2 regions of the Microcystis wesenbergii NRERC-220 genome follow, and region 1 is predicted to be linked to the other one. Evidence: predicted binding sites of a transcription regulator. Region 1 holds the regulator's gene; the other holds the start of a gene.
What was found. Region 1 encodes HrcA, which represses chaperone genes, less so after heat shock. Its sites were predicted from a motif close to TTAGCACTCNNANNNTNNGAGTGCTAA; they were not measured.

Region 1 (12,636 bases):
CGATTTTTTGAGCCTTTCTTCTTCTTAGAAAGATTTTTTTGGGCCTTTCGCAGTCTCCGATAATGCTTTTTAAAATGCTTGGGATTAGATACTTTATCGCCATCGCTGGTAATCACGAGGCTACTAATTCCTAAGTCAATTCCGATGGCTTTATCTGTTACTGGTAGAGGCTTAATCGTTGGGTCATCAAATCTAATTGAAATATGCCAACGTCCAGAAGGATGTAATCTGACTGTTACTGTGCTTGGTTCACAGCTTTCTGGTATTTGTCTTGACCATCGAATAGGTAAGGGTTCTGTGCATTTGGCTAAATAGATTTGTTTGTCTTTGAACTTAAAAGCAGATTTGGTAAATTCGGCACTTCCTCCCTGATGTTTTTTCTTAAAGTTAGGATACTTAGTACGACCAGCAAAGAAATTAGTAAAAGCTGTTTGTAAATGTCTTAACCCTTGTTGTAAGGGTACACAGCTTACCTCATTGAGAAAGTCTAATTCTTCTTGCTTTTTCCAATCGGTCAACATTGAAGAAGTTTGAGCGTAGCCTACTCTTTCTTGTCTTTCATACCAAGCTTGTGTTCGTTCGTGGAGAGCTTTATTGTAAACCAATCTTACACAGCCCAATGTGCGCCGCAATAGCGACTCTTGTGTTGGTGTGGGGTAAAATCGAAACGAGTAGGCTTTTTCCATACCTCACATTTTAGCATATATTTCGTAAACGATGCTCATATTTAACAGTAAAGCCGTCGTAGAACGACGGGGTTTCAGACCCAAAATTTTCGATGATTGCCATACCTAATGAGTCATATTTTGTCCCTTTTCTGTCTCTGAGATGGATTAGATATTTTTATGATTGATCTACAAACCAATCGAGAATCAAGGCCACTTTGAGCGGGTAATTAATCAAAAAAGTAGTTGACTGGAACGGGTCTTAATATGCTATTATCCTTACCCATTGACTTTTCGACCATAAACGGCTAAAGTGTCGGGTTTTTCCTCCTATTTCATCCTACCATATTCGCTGTTTTTTGTCTAAGAAAAGCGGCGCATTCGACGTGGGGAGTTTGGGGAAAGAAATCAGCTGTTTGCACTTCTAGCAGTTGATAATCGCCTGTTTTACAGAGATATTGCAAGTCTCTGGCTAAAGTTGCACTTTGACAACTGATATAAACAATGCGTTGACTTTGCAGCCGTAACAGACTATCGAGGACAGATCGATCGCAACCTTTGCGGGGCGGATCGAGTAGAATAATGTCGGGTTTAACTGTCAGTTGCGGTAAAGTTTTTTCTACTGCCCCCAAAATAAAAGTTGTGTTGGTAATATTATTTAATTGGGCGTTAATCTTGGCTCGATCGAGGGAAAAGCTATAGGATTCTAGTCCAATCACCTCTTTAACCCGTTTAGCGAGGGGTAAAGTAAAAGTACCGATACCACAGTAGGCATCAATAAGAATTTCTTCACCTTTAAGGTCTAATTTCTGACAAATAACCGCAAATAAGGCTTCAGCAGCCTCTGTATTAACCTGAAAAAAGGTATCGGCAGCCAATTGATAGGTTAATCCGGCGAACTTTTCGGTAATATAGTCCCTTCCGGCGATAGTTGTGGTCTGAGGTCCAAAAATAGCATTCCCTCGATCGGGGTTATAATTCACGGTTACACCGACTAAATTGCCGTATTTTGCCAGCCATTGCCGCGCCTGGGTCTCAATTCCCTGTAAATTATGATCGGTACTAATCAGGGTTAATAAAATTTCTCCAGTGTGGCGGCCAATTCTCAGGGATAAATGGCGTAATTGTCCTTGGTGGGTCTTTTCATCATAAATTGACCAGCCTTGCTCCTGAATATCCCGTTTTATCTCTGCTAGAAACGGATTTAAAGCCTGATCTTGAATCGGACATTGATTGAGATTAATCAGATGATGGCTGCCGCGACGATAATAACCTGCTTGCACATTGCCGGTGGGGGAAAATCCGAGGGGATAGGTAGCTTTATTGCGATAAGCGAGGGGAGAATTACCGGTGAGGGGAGGATAAACCAAAGGATCGCTAAAACCGCCAATTCTGGTTAATACCTCTTGTACTTGCTCTTTTTTGACCCGAAGCTGAAATTGATCCTCGATGTGTTGCCATTGACAACCACCACATTTATCGGCAACAATGCAGCGGGGCCGGATACGATGGGGAGAAGCTTGTAGAATAGTTTGTAGTTTGCCGATCGCATGACTTTTTTTAATATAGGTGATGCGAGTTTGAATGCGATCGCCAATGACCGTATCTGGCACAAAAATCACCTGTCCTCGGTATTTTCCCACACCTTCGCCCGTATGGTTGAGGTCGGTAATCTCGATCTCGATTAAATCACCTTGTTGCATAGTTAGGGAAACCAGTTTTCATCCAGGGTTTCTGCTGGGGTAATAATGACTTCTATGGGAATTTCTTGCTTGCTCAATTTCGAGACTATTTGTCTAGCTTTTCCATAACAAGAATCGAAAATTTCGAGGAGATAAGGTTTTAAACTAGGACTGTCTTCCAGCAGATCGGCAATTTCAACTCGAAAATTAATAATTGCCGCTTCCCATTGATTAGCATTATACTCTCTTTCCGTCTGCCAATAAACTAACTTGAGCAGATGAGCTAATAATTGAATTAACAAACTTTTGAGAGCGTGTCGATTATTTTTTCCCATACTTGCTAATTCCTCGATCAGATTAGTCCAGTCAACCGAGGCAAAATCCTCCTGTCGTAATTGGTTAACGGTTGTCTCGATCCATAGCTGAAAATCTCGATCGTATAAGCTGATCTTCGAGATCGGTATTTGAGCGGTCATGGGAGGTAAACAGTAAAAACAATCCAACTCTATTCTACAATCAAAAATTAATTTTTCTAAAATCCTAGATCGGCTTTGGCAATTTTGGCCGCCGCTAATACTTCCTCATCGGGTAATTCTCGCCAGTCGGTCGCACCTATTTCAGCATAGAATTTTTGATCGTAGGCGCGAGTACGAATTACTACCGGCATAGGAACCGCATGACCTAAAACTAAAGCCTGTTGTTTTGAGTCTAATTTCGCTAAAACTGATCGCAAACTTCCCCCTCCAGAAACCCCAGTAAATATAGCTTCGATGTCCTTTTCATCGTTTAATAAACAGGTGATTCTTGTTCCTACCTGAGACATGACTTCGTTATCAATTCCTGAAGGTCTTTGATCGACAATTAGGAGAGTAACAAAGTATTTTCGCATCTCCCTGGCAATAGTTCCAAAAATAGTTTGATGCACCACGGCAGCATCTAAAAATCGGTGAGCTTCTTCAATGGTAATCACTAACTGTTGCGGCCGATCGACGGGGTTTTTAGTTTGTAAAAAATATTCAGCTTTTTTAACATAATTAGCATGAATCCGACGGGTGATCATATTGGTGGCTAACATATAGGAAAGCATATTACTTTGGGAGCCAAATTCGATGACAACGTGCTTACCCGCATCTAAAGCTTGTAAAACCTGATCGATATAATTGTGGGGACAAACACTTTTTAGATATTTCAAACTATCTAGACGCATTAATTTTCTCTGGAGGGACATAATTGATCCCGCATGGCCCTGTTTTTCCGTACAGAAGATTTTAATATCCTCGTTACTCATATTTAATAACTGAACGATCCAAGATTCTCCATACTCGTTATAGAGAATATTGGCATTATCTAAACTAGCTTCTGAGATGCCTAATTCCCGACCGATTAAACGAATATCTTCGATTTCAATCTGATTATAACTTAAGAATAATTCCTGCGCTCCTCGTACTCCCCGGCGTTTGGTAGAATCGGGATCGAGGGTATAAATTTCCACCTGTCCGGGAAATAATTGACATAATCCTTTCACCGTAGAAACCTCCTTCCCTTCTTTCATCGCTTCCCAACCGTATTCCGAGTGCATATCAAACATGAGGTTAACCCCTGCTTGTTTGCGAATAATACCCGAAATTAACAGCCTGGTTAAAAAGGATTTTCCCGTCCCGGATTTGCCAAAAACACCGTTACTACGTTCGACAAAGCGATCGAGATTAATACATATTGGCACGTCCATGTCAAGGGGTTGACCAATAGCAAAATTCTTTCTGGTGGGATCATCTTCCCAACCGAAAACCATGCGAAAATCCTGCTCACAAGCTTCATAAACTTGGCTAAAATGGGCGGGAATAGTTTTGACTGGCAGTAATTCTAAATCGGCGCTAGTTTGGGGTTGAAAAGAGGCTAAAGAACTGTCGGAAACTGCGGGGGAATTACCTCCCGTCGGAGTAAACATGAGCATAGGTGATAGTTCAATTGTACCATAAGTGCCGCTACCCGCCAAAACATCGCGCATAAAACTATCATCGGGATGGGGAGGGTTAGCGATAATCCGGGGACTGGAGTTACCCAGGGAGACATCGGTGAGGAGACAGAAAAAACGCGAGCGAGTGCCTTGCACAACCAAAAACTTACCGACGCGCATATCTTCGACGGAAATATCCGGATAAAGACGGATTTCTAAACCTTCACTCAGGGAACCTTGAATAACCGATCCGAGGGGTTGTTCACTCATGCTAACCTTGATTTGTGGCGATCTATCCCCCTATTCTGTCACTTTTCCGTTAATCAGTGCAAACTCGATCGGGTACAGTCATCAGTAATCAGTGATCAGTAAACAGTAAAAAGACAGTAGGAAACTGGAAGATGTACCAGACTAAGGCTGAATCCGCCGTATTTAATACTTCCCACTTAATACATACTGCACACTTAAAACTCAAATCTGATAACTGATAACTGATAACTGATAACTGATAACTGATTCAAGTCGGTTAATTTTTTTTCGGTCTATCCTGCCTAAAAATGAGGGGTTTGCAGGCAGGCACGGATTCCCATTATGAATATAAGTATAGGTCAAGTGGCGGGGTTTTGTCAAGGGGTTTAAGAAAAAAAATCGGGTTGATCAACGGGAAGCAAGGAAATAACCAAGGGAGAAGAGAAGGCCACTAAAAAAGTGAAGATTAACCGCTATAAACTTGCAGTTACTGACTAGCTGAGGTTGGTCATGATTTTGGTTAACGTGGTGGACTAATTGCCAAGCGAAAGGGAGACTAAGAAAAATTAAAAGGGTGAGAGGGGGATAAACTTGCAGCAGGACAAAAACCACCGTTAAAACGTAAACGAGAACCGTCACCACCGTTAAAACTCTAGAACCTTTTAAAGTACCTAAACGGGCAATAGGTGATTTTTTACCCGCTTTGAGATCATCGGCGACTTGATGGAAATGGGAACAAAAAAGGATGATAGAAGTGGTAATCCCGATAATAATTGAAGCCGCTAGACTAGAGAGAGAAAAAGCACCGACTTGGGAATAGTAGGCGGCGGCAATCGCCAAGGGTCCAAAAGTAAAGAAACAGATAATTTCACCTAATCCTTGATAACCGAGACGGAAGGGCGGTCCTTGATAGGTATAGCCCAAAAAACAGCAGAGGGCGATTAATTCTAGGATCATCCAATCGCCTCGCCAATAACTAATAGCAAAAATACCAGCAATACCCACTAATAGAAAAAGATTACTCAGCCAGAAAATTAAAGATTTATTGCCGGTTAAATTAACGATCGAATGGGCTTTATTGACATCGATCCCGGTATCGGCATCAAAAACATCATTACTGAGATTTAACCAAGCGAGAATTAAAATAGCTGAGAGGATAAAGGTGGCAAAAATCGGCAGAGAAAATCGACCTGTTTCCTGATCAGCGATCACAGTTCCCAGAATAATCGGTATAATCGCCACACTATACATTGGTGGTTTAAGGGCTGCTAACCAAAGTTTTTGGGGCGAGGGAGTGGTGACAGTATCGCTGGTCATAGTTAAATAGGGTTTGCTGAAAAAGTTTTTCCTAGGGATAGGGTGTGGCCCCCCAACCCCCCCGACATCGGGGGGGCTGGGGGGTGTCGGGTTTTACCCATATTTTCAGGGAAAAAGTCCCTGAATTTCCCCCCGATAACTCCAATGGCTGGCACTTTTTGATTTCAAAAAGGACTAAAGATATTATCCAACAAGGTTTTTAGATTTATTCAGCAAGCCCTAGATAGTTCTTCAAAATTGAGATGCACCCAACCCGACACACCTCGTTTTAGTGTCAAACCGAAATTTTAGATGATTTAGACTTTGGTTTTGGCTTTTTCTTGCAGTTGACGACGAGTAGCGGCACCGGCTAAACCCAGACCTAATAAACCGATAGCGGTCATAGTTCCGGGTTCAGGTGTTTTGGTGGTGATTTCTAATTTAACGCCATTAATTCCGGTTGTACCAGTACCAGAGAGGACGCTGAACTGAACCACGAGATTTGTATTAGCAACACCTGGAACAACGGAAGTCAGGTCAATGTTATAGTTGCCAGTGATAGAGAAAGTGTCAGTAAAGACAGAACTACCGTTAGATAATAAATCGAAGGTGAGGGGGTCGCCAGCAGTGTAATTAAATAGAACATTAGCGGCGACGAAATTACCTAGAATTGCACCGCCGGTGGTGGGATTAAAGGGGATAGTGCTACCACTGCCAGCACCATTAATGGTGGCACTAATCCCATTGATGGGATCGGGACTACCGGGAGGGGTGGAGGGGGAAGTAAAACCACCTGTAACGTTCACGAATTGAATCGGTAGGGAGGTAACAAGGGTTGCCGCTTGGACTGCGGGGGCAACTAGGGCAACGGTGGCGAAGGTGGATAATAAAACTGCAACTTGATGGCTTCTCATGATTTTTCCTTGTCTAATAAGGGGATAAATTAAGCAAATTGCCTGAGTTCAAAAGGTTTAGGGCAACATCGGCAGAAAATTAACATCGGCAGAAAAAAAATAAGCAATACATACTATCACTGTTGATGTTGATCGAGCATTTTAATTGCCAGCTTTTGGTTTTGTCAAGGAGATTTTTGGAAATTTTTCTTGACATAAAACAATTTACCTGCGTATATCCCCGAAAAAAGCTGATTTTAAAGTGAGCCATTCATAAGTGAATATTATCAAAACCCTGGACTGGGGATAGGAATTAATCTATCCCATCCCATGAAAAAGCCCTATTGGAGAAAACTTCAGTTTGTCAAGACTGTTTGGTACATTTTAGGAAAACTTGACATAATCTTTCATCTCAGCCGAGAACAAGCCAAATATCTTCATATAAATTTATGATTAGGGTGGGTTTTCTGGAGCGACTCAAGCGATCGCTAAAGATGTTATTATCTAGGACAGTCAGCTGAAAATTCCTGCAACTTTCCCGGCCACCGATGAGAGCGATCGCTAAAGATGATATTCTTTATATTCACCATGAGGATGTACCTGTTTATAAAAAAGGCGGTTCAGTGGTGAGAAATAGTTATTTTTGGGCGCTAAAATCGATCGCCTGTGGAGCGCGTCGGGGACAGGATTGGGAGTTCGATGCCGAGGTGTGGGTGGCGCTGGTGCGGATGTTGCTCTGTTTTGCCAATTCTGGCTATTTGGGGGATGGTGAGACAATTTTAGAGTTTACTGTCGATTGTCCTATTCCCGAACCTTTGCGGGGGATATCTACTTACTTATAGTCTCGCTGAGATAGTTAGCGGTGGATTCCACTAGGGGAATGGTATTTTCGTATAACATTCGCGTCGGTCCGATAATGCCAACACTACCGACGGGAGTATCTCCCTGTTTATAAAAAGCGGAGATAAGAGTACAAGGGCGCATGGATTCCAGAGTACTTTCGGAACCAATGGTGATTTTGACTTTTTTAGCTGATTTTTCTGGTTCTGGTCTTTGTAAAATCAGGGGTAAAAGGCGATCCTGTTCTGCTTCCAATAGATGCAGTAACATTTGTACTTGTTGCCATTGGGCGAATTCTGGCTGTCGAATGACTTCAGCGACACCATGGACGATAATCTCCGGGGTGGCAGTGGATTGGAGACTAGCGCTGATTTCTTGGCTTAATTGTTGGAGAAAATGGGTATAACGGGCAAATTCTCGCTCGATTTGCTGCCAATCGAGGTTAATTAAATCTGCCAAGCAATAACCTTTTAATTTTTCCCCCAGAAAATTAGAGAGGATTTGTAATTCTTCTGCTAATCCATCCTTCTTGTCCGTTTCCATAGACTCAGGAATCTCTATCATAACCGAGCGTGTTTGTAAACTATCTGTAACAATAATTAACATGATCTGCCGGCCCGAGACGGGGACTAATTGCAGATGACGCAGGGTATTGGTGAGGGTGTGGGGGAGGGTAACGATAGCGATATAACCGCTTAAACCGGCTAAAAGTTGGGTGGCCCGTTGTAGCAGACTTTCGAGACTCCAAGCGGGAGATTTAGCCTTTTGATGCAGATAATAGCCGATTTTTTCGCCGATACGGTCATCGGGAGTCATTAACTCATCGACGTAGAGACGATAACCCCAATCGGAGGGAATGCGTCCGGAGGAAGTGTGGGGTTGATAGAGTAAACCTTCTTTTTCCAGTTTACCGAGAGCATTGCGAATCGTGGCGGAACTAACAGTAAACTTGTACTCATCGAGTAGAGTTTTCGAGCCAACCGGTTCGGCCGTGGCGATATAATGTTGGATTGTCGCCTTTAAGATCTGTTGATAGCGATCGCTGAGATGGGTTCTAGCGGACATAGGGGAATAATCTTAACAAAAGATTTATAACATTTTTTTAGACAGTATAACGCTTATTCAGTTATCAGTTATCAGTTATCAGTTATCAGTTATCAGTTATCAGTAGTCAGTAATCAAGGTTCTTCGTTACTTGGTATGGTTCGATCGGGGGGCATAAATCGACTAAATCCTTACCTGACAAGAGATTTAATTGATTAGTTCGCTCTAGATCGAAAACAATTGACAAAAATAGCAGCAATGTCTGTCTCTATAAGGGTTTCATTCCTTATAACCCCGTCCATTGCATAAGACAAACCGAGGAACCGTAATCAATGGGGAGAAAGGGGATGGTTTACCCCTCTTTTTTCCCGATGGGGGCCATGAAAATTAGTAGCGGGGAATATTAGGATCGACGAGAAGGGAATAAGCATCGATGCCGCCGTTAATATTTTTAACATTAGTAAAACCCTGACTTTGTAGCCATTGGCACATTTGCAGGGATCTCATGCCATGGTGACAGATAACGAGGGTTTCCGCTTGGGGGTTGAATTGGGTGGCAATAGTGGGCGACCATTCTCGGTATTGACTCAAGGGTAAAATGGTAAAACTGGCCACAGATGCGATCGCAACTTCCTCCGGTTCGCGCACATCAATAAGTTGTAAATTAGGATCATGATCGGCTAAACGGAGAGCGAGTTCATGGACGCTAATTTCGGGAATGCTCATAGATTTGGTCTTAAGAATCGGTTATCTTTCCTTTAGATTAGCAAATGGGGCGACTCCGAGCGGTTAGGGACTTGCGTAGGAATAATATCGCAGCCAAGTGGGGGGATTTGGTCAGTGCCAGAGCGGGGGGGTGATATAATGGGGAAACGGCAGGTATTGAAGAGATTGATGCTTTTTAGTACGCCGATTAATCGACAAGCTGAATTTTGATGAATATTGAACAAGCCGTTATCGAAAACTTGCGAAAACTTCCTTTAGAAAAGCAACAAGAAGTCTTAAACTTCAGCCAATTTCTAACTCAGATAACTTCGCCAAAAATTGAAGAGATGACCTCCCAAGAAAAAGCAGAAGATTGGCTAAAATTTCTGGAAAGTCAACCCAAGGATACCCCCGGATTACCCGATGAAGCCTTAGGGCGTGAAACTATCTATGACTAATGGCTAAATATCTATTTGATACTAATATTTTACTGAGGCTGAGTGACCGAATTTCCGCTAATTATGCCTTGTACTGCATTCTACCCACTTCCCCACCTCCCCACTTCCCCACTTCCCCACCTCCCAGCTTATGATTCCCCTACAATTAACCCTGAAAAATTTTCTCAGTTATCGCGAGGCAGTGCTAGATTTTCGCGGATTACATACTGCCTGTATTTGTGGTGCCAATGGTGCGGGAAAATCCTCTTTACTCGAAGCAATTACTTGGGCAATTTGGGGAGAAAGTCGCACCTCGATTGCTGATGATGTGATTCATGCGGGCAGCGATTATGCGCGGGTAGATTTCGAGTTTAGTTATGGGGGAGAAATCTATAAAATTATCCGTAGTCGTCACCGGGGAGGGAAAGCTTCTGGTTTAGATTTTCAGGTGATTAATGATCAGAGTTTTCGTCCTTTATCGGGTAAAAGTATTAAAGATACCCAAGCACAGATTAATACTTATCTAAAAATAGACCATAAAACTTTCATTAATTCTGCTTATTTACGACAGGGACAAGCGGACGAGTTTATGAAACAGCCTCCCAGTGGTCGTAAACAGATTTTAGCAGAATTATTACAACTCGATCGCTATGAAATTTTAGCAAATAAAGCCAAGGATATATCGAAACAATTTGATGGACAGTCCCTCCAGATCGAGCAGCAAGTAGAAACTATCAAACTCCGTCTTCAGGAGAAAAATTCTTATCGGGAGCAGCTGCAAGAGTTAAACACCCAAATTGACCAAATTAATCAAGAACAAGAGGTAAATAATCGGCGTTTACAGCAACTACAAGGGGAAGAAAATCAGCGTCAGAATTGGGAAAAACAGCGGCAGTGGCAAAGAGAACAGGAGCGAGCTTTATTAGCAGAAATCGAGAGATTAGACCGGGAAAAAGTTAGTCTAGACAATCAATTAAATCAAATAAGGACTATTCTTCATCGCAAAAATGAAATCATTGCCGCCCACGAGCGCCTAATCAATTTAGACCAGAAAGAGGCAAGTTTGTCAAGTCAATTACAAGCTTGGCAACAGGCCCAGTATGATAAACAACAATTAGAACAGAAATTACAGCAAAAAATTAACGAATTTACCCTTCCCATCCAACAAACGAGCGCTCGTTTAGAAGAATTGGGAAGACAGGAACAAGAAACTCAAAAAATTATCGAGCAAGCGGGGGATATTCAAGCAGGATTAGAGAAGTTAAATTATCATCGTCAACGTCTTCAGGAATTGGATAGATTAGCTTTAAAATATGCTCCTTTAAATAGCCGAAAAGCTGATCTAAATATGCAGTTGGAACGGGAAAAAGCTGGCATCAATGCTCGTCGGGAACAACTGCAAAGAAATCGGCAACAATTAGAGACAGAAATTGATCGTATTCCTCTACTAAGAGAGGAAGCTCTCAATTTAGCCAAACGAATTAAGGAACTAGATAAAAAACAAACCTATTGTGAACGAGTTGAAGAAAAGGAAACTCTTAAACAAGTGGATAAAAAAAGTTTATTAGATCAACAGAAAAGATATGAAGAACAACTTTTAGAGTTAACTGATAAATTGGAAAAATTAAATATTCCCGATTCGGTTTGTCCTTTGTGTGAACAGAATTTAGACAGTCATCACCGTGATCAAGTAATCAGGAAAACCCATCAACATCAAGAACAAATTCAAGAGCAAATTTGGTCTCTACAGGAAGGGATGGCAGACTGCGATCGAGATTTAAAACGTTTACGCGAGGAATTAGCCCAAATTAAACAAGAATTGCCAGTAAGATCGAATCTACAACAAAAATATGTGCAGTTAGAAGTCAAGTTAGAAACTATTGAAGAAAAGGAAATAGAACTAGAGAAAACCGAGGAGATACTTGCGGAGTTAGAAGCACTTTTAAGCAGTGGCAATTATGCCCTAGAATTACAGCAAGAATTGCAAATTGTCAATCAAGAAATTGCCTTCTTAAACTATGATGAACAAAGTCATGCTTTAGTCAGAGGAGAAGAAAAAAGATGGCGTTGGGCAGAAATTCAAGAATCAGAACTTAAGCAAGCAAACCGTCGTTTAGCTAATATCAAGGCTGAGAAACCTAATTTAATCAATCAACTAGCTAGAATAGAAAAAGAGAAGCAAGAACTAGGTCAAAATTCCCCAATTAAACAGGAAATTGAACGCTTAGAAAAGCTTATTCAAAACTTAAATTATGATCGCAGTGAACATCAGAATATTCAAAATCTGATCCGACAATTACAGGGAGTAAGATTACAGTATCAAGACTGGCAACAAGCGGAAAAAAATTATCCAGAAATAGCCGCTAAAATCGCTGACATTGAGCAAAGATTACAGCTGCGAAATGAGGATCGCCAGAAGCTGAATCAGGAGTTAGCAAATATTAGTCAAAAGATTGGTACTTTGACTGACTATCGCCAAGAAATAGCCGCATTATCGACTAATATTCAACAGCGAAGACAGATAATTGATGGATTGCTCTCCCAAAAAGGTCGGGTTGAGGAGAAGTTACATCAACTGGAAACTTTAGGTAAACAACTGATAGAAAAAGAGAGGGATTTAGCTAAAGTTAAAAAACAATATAGAGTTTATAAAGAGTTAGCCCTAGCTTTCGGAAAAAATGGTTTACAAACTCTGATGATTGAGAATGTTTTACCAGAGTTAGAAGCACAAACTAATCATATTTTAGCTCGCTTAACTGGTAATCAATTTCATGTGCATTTTTTAACCCAAAAAAGCGGTAAAGGTACTAAGAAACAGCAACAAAAGTCAATCGATACTTTAGATATTATTATTGGTGATACCCGGGG
Region 2 (12,636 bases), 690 kb from region 1:
TTGCTTTGGCTTTATTTATTATTGTTTTGGGATTACAACCGAGTTGGATGATTCACTGGAGTGAAAACCAAGCATCAATGTTATTAACCGGGACGGCAATCAGTCAAAAGCAATCATAGAAACCTTTTTCGGAATTTTTAAAACCTAGACCCAAACTAACTTTTGGATAGGATGCACAGTTGGCATTCATACCTTGATTCAGCAACAGCTAAAACTGAATTAACCATTGACTAACGCCTCCCCTTTAATATTTTCTCGATCGATCGGCTTTTGCGTACCCAAAATCCTTACAATGGGAGATAAAGATAGCCTGAAAAGTTGGAGAATATGAATTATCTCATTGCCGTGTTAGCTGATCGCATACAAGCAGAAGAAGCTGCCGTTGCCCTGGAAAAAGCGGGAATTCCCCAATCTCAAGTGACCATTCTCGGTCGCGGCTATAAAAGTGCCGATGAGTTCGGTTTGATCGATCCCTTCCAACAAGCCAAAAAACGGGCTACTCTCATGGCTTTTTGGCTAATTCCCTTCGGTTTTGCCGGTGGCTACCTTTTTAACCTGATTACGGGATTGCATACCTTTGATTGGGCCGGAGAACCGGGCAATCATATTGTTGGCGGCATTGCCGGGGCGATTGGGGGGGCGATGGGCAGTATTTTCGTCGGTGGTGGCGTGGGTTTGTCGTCCGGCAGTGGCGATGCACTTCCCTATCGCAATCGTCTCGGTGCTGGAAAATATATTATTATCGTGCAGGGTTCAGAAAACCTAAAAAATCAAGCGACTCTTATCCTCCGTCAATTTAACCCCGAAAATCTGCAAGGATACGCCCTAGAACGGTGAACGGTTATTAGGAATAAGTTATCGGTCATCTGATTTTTTCCTAAGAATTTTTGATTAATTACCAGAAAACAATGTTACCAAGAGAAGAATTACTAAAGGGTGTCGAGAACCGCGAGGAGATAGCGAAAGTTATTGATAAAGCCGAACAAGCGATCAAGACTTGGGAAGTGACGGTGACAGACTTTCTTTCTCCTGCGGTTTTGGCAGAAGTAGAACGGGTTTTTCAGCGTTTAACCGATGTGTCAATGCAAAAATCGGGCGGTTATCCCCAAGCAGAAAGACAGCGCCTCGGTATTGCTAGAGTTGATCTACCTTTGGCAGTGACAGATATTCCCCTATCTGCCCTTGATATTGCCGGTAATTTTCTTTTTGATACCGCTAACCACCGGGATTTTTTAGGGGCGATGTTGGGGACGGGGATCGTTCGGGAAAAAGTGGGCGATATAATCGTTTTAGGTGAGCGAGGAGCGCAGGCGATTGTAGTGCCTGAATTGGCAGATTTTTTATCTGCTAATTTGCGACAAGTGCGTTCAGTTCCCGTGAAAACTAGCCCGATTCCTTTGACGGAATTAAAAGTTAGACCACCGCAAAAAAAAGAAATTAATACTGTGGAAGCTTCCCTACGTTTAGATGCGATCGCATCGGCGGGTTTTGGCATTTCTCGCAGTAAAATGACCGAGGCAATTAGCGCTGGGGATGTGCGAGTTAACTGGAAAGATATCAGTCAATCTAGTTATAACGTTAAAACCGGTGATTTGATTTCTTTTCGGGGAAAAGGTCGTCTAGAAGTGGGTGAGGTTACTGTGACCAAAAAAGAGCGCTATCGGGTTCATTTAACTAGATTTATTTAGTTTTTTCTGTCTCTAGGATTTGTTATTAGACAGATTAATTGCCATGGCTGAGAATTTCGCCGTAATCGTGCAACTGTGTCAAGTTAGTCCCATCGGTAAACTATTACCGGGGGCGCTTTATGTTCATCGAGAAGCATTACAGCAACTGGATCCTATTCTCCAGAATTACGAACAACAAGCAAGAATTAATCAGCATTTATCTGAGGCAACAATAATTAAATTTAGCACCGATAAACCGAAAATATCCTATCTTTTTTATCCCGATTTTGATCGGGAACCTCACCCAGTTTTAACTAAAAGTTTAGTGGTAGATATGGGGACATTAATCTTAAGTGAATGGAATTATCAAAATGCTGATAATCCGCCCATTTTACACCGAAAAGAAACTTTTGTTACTAGGGACTATCCTCTTTATCAAGAATTCGAGCATCTCACAAAAATCGAGAGTGCTTTAGGACTTTTAAACAGTTCTTATCCCATCGGTACTAAACAGGAATGGCAACGGCTTTTAAGAAAGCATCACCTTGATTTTGCAGGAGATTATTTAGTTTGTAATCTAGAGGGACAAAAGGAAAAATCGATAATAATTGATCGCCACAAAGCCGCTCTTGTTCGCAAAACCCTTTCTCGTCCGACAAGATTAGCATTAGCGGCGGGATTATTCCTTCCGGAAACCACTTTTTTTGATTACGGTTGTGGTTATGGAGGTGATATAGAACGCATAGCTGAACAGGGTTATCAAAGTGAAGGTTGGGATCCTTATTATCGTCCCGATAGTCCTTTAATTGAATCTGATATTGTTAATTTAGGCTATGTAATTAATGTTATTGAATCCGCCGAAGAACGGCAGGAAGCTTTATTAAAAGCTTGGCAATTAACCCGTCAAGTTTTAATCGTTTCGGCACAGATTTTAATTGATGATAGCGAACGGGGTTTAATGGCTTATGAAGATGGAATTATAACCCGTCGCAATACCTTTCAAAAATACTATCAACAGGAAGAACTAAAACAGTATATTGATAGCAGTTTAGGAGTTGATTCTATTCCGATAACTTTGGGAGTTTATCTAGTTTTTCGAGAGGAAGAAAAAGCGGAAGCTTTTCGTTTATCGAGATGTCTTTCCCGCGCTACCACTCCTAAAATTAAAACCCATCTCAAACGCTTTGAAGATTACGAAGATTTATTAACTCCCCTGATGGAATTTTACACCCAGCAGGGACGTTTACCCGTCGCAGGAGAATTATTACAAGAGGAAGAAATTAAGGCAGAATTTGGCACTTTTAGACGCGCTTTTCAAGTGATTTTACAAGTAACAGAAGCGGAAGAATGGGAGATAATTGCTGATAAAAGACGCGCCGATCTTTTACTTTATTTAGCTTTAAGTCAATTTAGCCAATGTCCAAAAGTACGAGAATTATCCCCCGCTACCCGTGCCGATTTTAAAGCTTTATTTGGCAGTTATCGCAATGCTTGCGCTTTAGCAGAAGAAGTATTAATAAGTGCGGGAAATCTGCCAGCGATCGCTCGTACTTGTGAAAATAGTTCTTTAGGCAAACTTTCCCGTTATTCCCTAACTATTCATATTAGCATTCTGGAAAAATTACCGATGTTATTACGCTTATATGAAGGTTGTGCTAGTCAAACTATCGGACGGTTAGAAAATGCTAATGTTATTCGTTTATCTTTTCGTCAACCCAAAATTTCCTATCTCTATTATCCCGATTTTGATACAGAAATCCATCCGATTTTAGCTACTAGCATGGATGTATATTTAGGTTCGGCTGATTTTAGTTTTCGCGATTATCGTGATAGTCCTAATCCGCCAATTCTACACGAAAAAGAGCTTTTAGTAACGGCGGATTATCCCAACTATGATAAATTGCTTCGCTTAACTAAATTAGAAAAGGATTGGGGATTGTTAGAAGATAGAAAAGCGATCGAACGTTTACAGGGTTGGCAAAAATGTTTAGAGGATCATTGTGCTACAATCAAAGGCTATCAGATTCTGTGGCGAAAAGATGCTGATCCCTATAAAGTTAGGGTTTTACGCGCTAAAATTAACGCCAGAAGAAATCAAAATAAGTCTTCCTGAGTAATTAAGTAAAATAGACGAGGTAATTAATTTTATGATGACTACGATTCGGTTACAAGGATTAGAAGGTTTCGAGTTAAAAGCTAATGATCCTGAACAAAGAATGTTAATTTCTGGGGTTAATTGGCAACAGTACGAAACCCTCTTAAAACATTTAGAAGATAGTTCCAGTTATCGCATTACTTACTTAGATGGAATGGTAGAAATTATGGCTCCTAGTCGTCGTCATGAAGTTAGCAAAGAAGATATCGGTAGATTAGTGGAAGCTTATTTAGAATATGCTGAAATTGATTTCTGGGGATTAGGTTCCACCACGTTGCGAAAACAGGAAAAAGAAGCTGGGAAAGAACCTGACAAATGTTTTTGTTTATTTACAGAAAAAGAGTTTCCTGATTTGGCGATCGAAATAATCTTAACCAGTGGCAGCCTGAAAGTTTTAGAAGTTTATAAAAGATTGGGAACTCAAGAGGTTTGGTTTTGGCAAGATAATCAGTTAAAAATCTATTCTTTGCAAGAGAATGGCGAATATATTTTAATCCCTAAAAGTGCTTTATTACCAGATTTAAATTTAGAATTATTAGCCGAATACGTCAACCATCCTAATCCCCGTCTTGCCGTCAAAGAATTTCGCTTGCGTTTAACAGAAAATTCCCAGTTATAATAACTATTATTTTTCCATGAATTATCAAGTAAAATTTAACCTATCTATCCTAGCAATATTTTTATTTTCTCTGGCGATAAGATTCTGGAATCTCAGTCAATTTAATACTCTTGTTTTCGATGAAGTTTATTATGCTAAATACGGCAATGAATATCTCATCGGTAAAGATTTTTTCCAGTCTCACCCACCGTTAAGTCAATATTTAATTGCTATTGGTATCTGGATTGGTTCCCATTTTCCTGCCGATCCTGAAACCATTAATAATTTAACAGGTTCCCTGCGCTCAACTTTTAGTTATCGCTGGTTAAATGCTTTGACTGGTTCTTTTATTCCCCTAATTATTGGCGCAATTGCTTATCAATTAACCCAGAGAAAAAATGTATTTTTAATCACAACTTTGCTCGCCAGTTTAGACGGATTATTTCTGGTGGAATCCCGCTATGCTCTCAATAATATTTACTTAATTTTATTCGGTTTGTCTGGACAATTATTTTTTTTATTAGCACTCCAGAAAAATCAGAAACTCAATTGGCTATTATTATCGGGGGTTTGTTTCGGTTTAGCGGCAAATATTAAATGGAATGGCTTAGGATTTTTACTGGGAATATTTATTTTTATCGGTATTGCTTGGTTAATAAAATTATTGAAGCAAGAGCAGTCAAAAGATCATCTTTGGACAAAGGCAACTAACCTGAGATTAGAGGACATTTTTATCGCTTTAATTGTCTTTCCCCTAGTTACCTATAGTTTACTGTGGATACCGCATCTTCTCGTCAACCATCAATATAATTTTTGGCAAGTACATCAGGAAATTTGGTCATTTCATCAGAGAATAAAGGGCAATCAAGCTGATGTTCATCCCTATTGTTCTCCCTGGTATAGTTGGTTAGTAATGGGGCGACCAGTGGCTTATTATTTTGAGAGAGTAGGTGATAAAATTTATGATGTTCACGCTATGGGTAATCCGTTTTTGTGGTGGCTTTCTACGGGAGCAATTCTAGTGGTTTTTAGTCGATTATTTAACCGAAAAGAGCGATTAATTTCCGCCTATCTTATCTGTAACTATATTGCCAATCTGCTGCCCTGGTTAAAAATTAGTCGCTGTACCTTTCTCTATCATTATATGGCTGCCTATAGCTTCACTTGGATTGCCCTAGCTTGGCTCTTAGCCGATGGTTTAGAAAGTTCCAGTCCTATTTATAAAAATGGCTCGCGCTCGCTGATAATTTTGATAATTTTTGCTTTTATCTATTGGCTACCAATTTATTTAGGCATTCCCCTGTCAGTGCGGGATTATTATCTGAGAATGATTTTTCCCAATTGGATTTAGGATGAAATTACCCGCAAAAACTGATACAATGAAATCATGATAAAAAGCGATCGCAGGAGTTATGGGTAAACAAAGAATCTTATCTGGTGTGCAGCCAACCGGCAATTTACATTTAGGCAATTATCTCGGTGCGATCCGCAATTGGGTGGAGGGACAAAAAGACTACGATAATTTCTTTTGTGTGGTCGATTTACACGCGATCACTGTTCCCCATAATCCCGCCACTCTTGCGGAGGATACTTTAGCAATTGCCGCTTTATATTTAGCCTGCGGAATTGATTTAGAATATGCGACTATCTTTGTCCAATCCCACGTTAAGGCCCATACGGAATTAACTTGGTTATTGAATTGTATCACCCCTTTAAATTGGTTAACCGACATGATTCAATTTAAAGAAAAAGCGATTAAACAGGGGGAAAATGTTGGCACAGGTTTACTCGATTATCCCGTACTGATGGCCGCCGATATCCTACTCTACGATGCCGATAAAGTACCCGTGGGAGAAGATCAAAAACAACATTTAGAATTAACCCGCGATATAGCCGTTAGAATTAATCATCTTTTTGGACAACCGAAACAACCAATTTTAAAACTTCCCGATCCGATGATCCGCAAGGAAGGAGCGCGGGTGATGAGTTTAACCGATGGCCGGAATAAAATGTCTAAATCCGATCCTTCCGAGATGAGTCGGATTAATATTCTCGATAGTCCCGATGTCATTGCTAAGAAAATTAAACGCTGTAAAACCGATCTAGTTAAGGGTTTAACTTTCGATGATCCAGAACGTCCCGAATGCCATAATTTACTAACTCTATATAGTATTTTATCGGCAAAAAGTAAAGAGGTGGTCGCGGGAGAATGTGCCGATTTAGGTTGGGGACAATTTAAACCGATGTTAACAGAAGTTACCATAGAATCTCTGAAACCTATTCAGGAAAAATACGCTCAAATTAGAGAGGATAAAGATTATTTAGCCACAGTTTTGCGGCAAGGTCGTCTCAAAGCAGCAGCGGTGGCCAATCAAACTCTCGATCGAGTCAAAAATGCCATGGGTTATTTACCACCATTTTAGGGATAATTTTCGGGTGCATCTCATAATTATCAATCTACTCAGTTGAGATTTTTCAAGGAAAACTCGCTGCTTTATCAGTCAATCTTTGACTCTTGGTGGGGTTCTACCCCCCCCATCCAGGGTAAGGGAAGGAGAATGATTACAAAAGTTATTAAATTAAGCACAACTCCAGTGATATTTTGGTAAAATAAGGGCATAATTGAAACTATCAAAATACTTACCTGTCCTTTGAGATTATGGTTGTAGAGTACCAGGGGAAACAAAAAAAACTATCGTCTAGGGAAGATGAGTCTCGTCCAATTGCCAATAAGGAACAAAACTCTTATCTAGCAGAGGCAATTGTTGATCATCAATCAACTCAGATTGCCCCTTCCTCCTTACTACAGCCATTTTCTCCAGAGTTAGAAAAAGATAGAGCCAACAAATTTAATTTTCTTCAAGAAATTCTGGTTAGTCATCTTGGTCAACCTTTTTACTCAGACAACGGCTTTATTCTTTATCAAGGAGATGCCATAGACTTTTTGTCTAAACTATCTCATAGTGACATAAAAATTGACCTCACTGTTACATCACCACCTTATAATATTGGCAAAGAATATGAACGAGTTCTTTCAATCAATGACTATGTTGATTGGTGTGCTAATTGGCTGCGGCAAATTTATCAGATTACTCAAGATAACGGTGCTTTGTGGCTAAATGTCGGTTATTTAGAAGTACCAGAAAAGGGATTATGTGTTCCGATTCCCTATCTTCTTTGGGATAAGTCTCCCTTTTATCTTTTACAAGAAATTGTCTGGAAATATGGGGCAGGTGTTTCTACAAAAAATCGTCTTAGTCCTCGCAATGAAAAATGGCTTTTTTATCTCAAAAATTGCCAAGAATATACTTTTAACTTAGATAATATTCGTGACCCTAACGTTAAGTATCCCAATCAAAAGAAAAATGGTAAATATCGTTGTAATCCCCTCGGTAAAAATCCTTCTGATGTGTGGGAAGTTCCTAAAGTCACTACAGGAGAAAAGCGCAGTTCTAAGGAAAGAACTGGACATCCTGCACAATTTCCTTTAGCAATTGTCGAGAGAATTATACAAGCTTCATCTAATCCCGTAGAAATAATTCTTGATCCCTTTGCTGGTTCTTGTTCTACAGGAATAGCGGCCTTGGGATTAGGAAGAATTTTTGTGGGTTTTGAAATTCGACAAGACTATTGCGAGATAGCTGCAGAGAGATTTAAAAGATTTAAAAAAGAAAGAAGCAATACTCATATTCAAGGATCATTATTCTAGATTTTTCCAGACAATTGGAGCAATTTATAATTTTCTACATCAGAGGAAAAAGGCGATCTCTGTGGTTGAGGAAAAAAAACCTGCCCCTAATGCCGATGATAACGAGAAAAGGGACAGATTGGCTCAATTGAATGAGATTATTTTGAGAGGCCAGACGGCATCAGGAATTACATCATACCCATGCCACCCATGCCGCCCATGCCGCCCATGCCACCCATGCCACCCATGCCGCCCATGCCGCCCATATCGGGGGCTGCGGCTTCTTTAACGGGTTTTTCGACCACGAGGGCTTCGGTCGTTAGGACCATACCGGCGATGGAAGCGGCGTTTTGAACGGCTGACCGCACCACTTTAGCCGGATCGATAATTCCAGCGGCGATTAAGTCTTCGTACTTGCCGGTGAGGACATTGTAACCGACGCTAAAAGCGGTCTCGCGCACACCTTCCACGATCACATCGCCTTCCACACCGGCGTTGTTGGCTAACTGACGCAGGGGGGCTTCTAGGGCTTTGGCGACGATATCGGCGGCGACTTTTTCCTCATCGTTAGTCAAAGAAGCTTTGAAAGCCTTCACCTTAGAAGCCAGATGAATCAAGGTTGTACCACCGCCCGGGACGATACCTTCTTCCACGGCGGCTTTGGTGGCATTGAGGGCATCTTCGATGCGGAGTTTGCGATCCTTGAGTTCGGTTTCTGTGGCTGCCCCGACTTTAATGACGGCCACACCGCCGGCTAATTTAGCGATGCGTTCCTGTAATTTTTCCTTATCGAATTCAGAATCGGTTTCTTCTAACTGTTTTTTCAGTTGGGCGAGACGTTTCTGCACATCGGCTTTATTGCGGCTGTCCCCGGAGGCGACAATAATTGTATTGTCTTTTTCTAGGGTGATTTTTGCCGCTTGCCCTAGCAGATCGAGGCTAACCGTGTCAAGACTCAAGCCCACTTCTTCGGAAATCAGACGACCGCCGGTGAGGATGGCGATATCTTGTAAAACCGCCTTGCGACGTTCCCCAAAACTGGGGGCTTTGATAGCGACGACATTTAAGACTCCCCGGGCCTTGTTGACCACTAGAGTGGCTAAGGCTTCGCCGTCCACATCTTCGGCGATAATTAATAGGGGACGACCTTGACGGGCAACGGCTTCGAGGACGGGGACTAATTCAGCGATCGCACTGATTTTTTTATCCGTAATCAGGATCAGGGGGTTGTCGTACTCGACGATCTGTCTTTCTTGATCGGTGATGAAATAGGGAGAGATATAACCGCGATCAATCTGCATCCCTTCCACTACTTCTAATTCGGTGGTTAGGGATTTCGATTCTTCCACGGTGATTACGCCATCGGTGGTGACTTTTTCCATGGCGGTGGCGATCATTTGTCCCACTTCTTCATCGTTGCCAGAAGAAACGGTGGCCACTTGAGCGATCGCATCTCCAGCGATCGGTTTAGCGACGGCGGCGATTTCTTCCACCAGATAGGCGATGGTTTTGTCTAGTCCGCGTCTTAAAGCGACGGGATTGGCCCCGGCGGTAACGTTTTTCAGACCTTCTTTAATTAAAGCCTGGGCGATGATGGTGGCGGTGGTGGTGCCATCTCCCGCTAAATCTTTGGTTTTTGCCGCTACTTCCTGAATTAATCTCGCCCCGGTGTTTTCGAGGGGATCGGACAATTCGATTTCTTTGGCCACGGTGATGCCGTCATTAACGATCTGGGGGGCGCCGTATTTCTTTTCTAACAAGACATTGCGTCCTTTCGGACCGAGGGTGATTTTTACCGCATCGGCCAAGGCGTTGACACCTCTTTCTAGGGCGCGACGGGATTCATCTTTAAAGGCAATGATTTTGGACATGGTATCGCTGTTGTGATAGGACTCCTTATAGTTAATTTAGCACTCTTAGGGCTTGAGTGCTAAGATGCGGCCGCGGTCATTGAGGGGATAACGATGTTGAGGAGATAACGATGTTATGTCCCCACGGCAGACTGAATTGAGTTAAAAAAATAAAAAAAGACCAAGAGAGCCTTCTAGTTTGACAAAAAAAGGATAACTCCGATTAACCCGAAATCGGGTTAATCGGAATGGCGATCGCTTGAACTTGAATTTTTTTTAACTCGGATGTTCCTGACTCTTGGTTTCGATATTTTTAACTTTTTCTTCTCCTAATTTGTTAGATTTTTTGATAATTTTAAACTATATTAATAATCTAATTCCACAGTTAATGTCGCATTTTTTATTGTCGATACTAACGATATTTAACCGAATATAGCGTTTCCTAAGCTAGTGAGGTACACCTGTTTTTCTTCCCCTTTGCCTTTTGCCTCTTGCCTTTTGCCTAAAACCCATAACTTTTGTACCTCAGCAGACTGAAAAACGCTATAACTGCCATCTTCTTGTTCACTTCAAGGGAAGCTCCACAGGCAACTAAAATAGTTTTTATGACAGTTATAATTGATATTCTGATGACTACTTAGTTTTCAAGTAAGAGCCTCCTTAATGAATTAAAAGAATAATATTGATCTTGTATTTGCTACTAAGGATAAACAGGATTACGCCTATACCAATCAACGTAAGTTAAACTTTTTGGAGAAATATTTTGCATAAATTTTTCCAAGTTTTGACGCTCATTTGTGTTAGTACCTAATCCAAAATCGAGAGAAGATAAAACTGCTCGGCGAATAGTTGGACTTTGACGATCGAGAATGGCAACTAAAAATTTCGGATTTTGATTAGCCCATTGTACAATAACTCGGGCATAATTTTCTTCAACTATTCCATCTATATACGGAGACATTTTAACCAAAGTTTCTGCATCTTTTTGATAGCCAATTGCTGCTTTTTTTCCAAGTTTAATTATAGTCGGCAGTCCCAATTCTATAAGTAAATCACGACCTTGATCACAAGAAATTCGAGAAATTTGACTACCAGCTAACCAACCGGCAAGAGGTAATTTAATTTTCAGCCATTTTTGATAACGCTCACTTAATTGTACAGAACTGCCGCTAGGTAAAGTGGCAATAACGTTATTTCCTTGTATTTGAGGATAGGAACGGATATTCACATAACCATCGCGGGCGGTAACAAAAAATTTTTGACAAGATTCTGCGCTAACAATTGAGTTACCTGTTAGCAATAAAGATAAGGAAAAAATGGTAATTGTGCCTAACATTTATGGTTAGAAAAGTTTTCAATGTACCAATAATTACTAGAGACAATTGAATCATCATTAAACAATTCAATTGCCCCTTATTAAAGATAGGCTAGGGTTTGGGACAAGTTCCTAAACCCCAATCCACAAAAAAGTCTCGTGGGAGCATCTCACCTTTGTAACCCCTAAATCAGGTTTTATGTCAAGATATTTTGAAAGCCTTGCTAGAAACCAGTTTTAGGGACAAGTATAATTACTCACTTGCATAAATGAGATGCTCCCAGTCTCGTGGGTCAGTTTCCCGAAGCCAACGAACAAAACGTTGATAATCGCCAATCGTATAAATTCCCACACATCCTGCGGTACCAGGAGACTTCTTGCGGCGATTCCAGTCGATGTGAATTTCAATAGCACTTCTACGGGTTGAATTGGGCTTTTGATAAGTTAAAGGCGTTGACACTGGACCAACTCCAGGATCAGGAAATACAAATTTTCCAGAGTAATCATCTTTGTGTGCAGGACCCCCTGCCCATTTAATATTCTCAATTCGCCATAACCCTTCTGGTAGCGGCTCAAATGATTTAGGTACACTAGCGGTAGCCGTCTTAAAAATCTGTCTCGATGGCGTACCAGAACAGACATTAAGACTGTCTTTCAGTTGTCCATCTTTAAAGTATTCCATTTTTAAAATGAAACAACCAAATTCATCTTTTTTGTTGGTTTTGGTTAATTTAAGATAATTTTTACCCGGACTGGATACGCCGACAGGAGGAGTTACAGGAACTGGATTTCCTTCCCACAGTTTTTTCCAAGTCAGGGGGCCGACTTTGCCATCTGCTTCATTAGCTCCAAAAAATTTGGCTTGGAAAGCTTTAACAGCTTGATCCGTTCCTGAACCAAAGTTGCCGTCAATTTCCCCTTGATAGTAGCCCAAATCTCGCAAACGTAACTGCAATTCCTCAATATCTTGCTTTAAACTGGCGGGAGTATCTTCGTCTGCTCCCATTCCAATTATTAAAAGTTGATTATCCAATGAGGGAGGAGCATCAACTTTTGTGATTGTCGCAAATTCCCTTTTTTGAATTAAGATTCTTTCCCCCGCAGGTACTTGTTTTTCCTGGGGGGCAATGAGGAAATTTTTAGCATTAGGATATTGACGTATGACGGTAATTAAGTCCTCTTTATCTGGGCTTTCTACAGTCAAAATTTCTATAACATCAGAGCCTTTTCGAGCCACAATAATCGTATCATCATTATTTCTGTCTCGATAGCCCTCTAACCAATCAACTTGAGCTTGTAAGGAGGGTTCAGGCTTGTCTAAAGGTTTTCCTTCACTTCCAGATTTTTCAAATAAAGCCTTTTC

Region 2: a site for HrcA is predicted at 10,016-10,042, ahead of groL (chaperonin GroEL). Genes of this name have one in related genera too.

What each region holds. Positions count from the first base shown of each region.
Region 1 is NZ_JAVSJA010000001.1:3,617,499-3,630,134, reverse strand. Features, by position in the region: gene RAM70_RS17655 (RNA-guided endonuclease InsQ/TnpB family protein) at 1-686, opposite strand, end outside; gene rlmD (23S rRNA (uracil(1939)-C(5))-methyltransferase RlmD) at 1,001-2,368, opposite strand; gene RAM70_RS17645 (DUF29 domain-containing protein) at 2,371-2,823, opposite strand; gene RAM70_RS17640 (helicase HerA domain-containing protein) at 2,880-4,574, opposite strand; gene menA (2-carboxy-1,4-naphthoquinone phytyltransferase) at 4,962-5,870, opposite strand; gene RAM70_RS17630 (PEP-CTERM sorting domain-containing protein) at 6,167-6,763, opposite strand; gene RAM70_RS17625 (hypothetical protein) at 7,291-7,584, shown strand; gene hrcA (heat-inducible transcriptional repressor HrcA) at 7,571-8,647, opposite strand; gene RAM70_RS17615 (rhodanese-like domain-containing protein) at 9,014-9,352, opposite strand; gene RAM70_RS17610 (hypothetical protein) at 9,562-9,789, shown strand; gene sbcC (exonuclease subunit SbcC) at 9,920-12,636, shown strand, end outside.
Region 2 is NZ_JAVSJA010000001.1:2,927,805-2,940,440, reverse strand. Features, by position in the region: gene RAM70_RS14585 (NADH-quinone oxidoreductase subunit M) at 1-119, shown strand, start outside; gene RAM70_RS14580 (hypothetical protein) at 328-837, shown strand; gene RAM70_RS14575 (photosystem II electron transport protein, Sll1252 family) at 909-1,688, shown strand; gene RAM70_RS14570 (DNA phosphorothioation-associated putative methyltransferase) at 1,732-3,780, shown strand; gene RAM70_RS14565 (Uma2 family endonuclease) at 3,815-4,441, shown strand; gene RAM70_RS14560 (dolichyl-phosphate-mannose--protein mannosyltransferase) at 4,458-5,771, shown strand; gene trpS (tryptophan--tRNA ligase) at 5,833-6,843, shown strand; gene RAM70_RS14550 (DNA-methyltransferase) at 7,080-8,129, shown strand; gene groL (chaperonin GroEL) at 8,297-9,979, opposite strand; gene RAM70_RS14540 (SH3 domain-containing protein) at 10,659-11,294, opposite strand; gene RAM70_RS14535 (glycoside hydrolase family protein) at 11,527-12,636, opposite strand, start outside.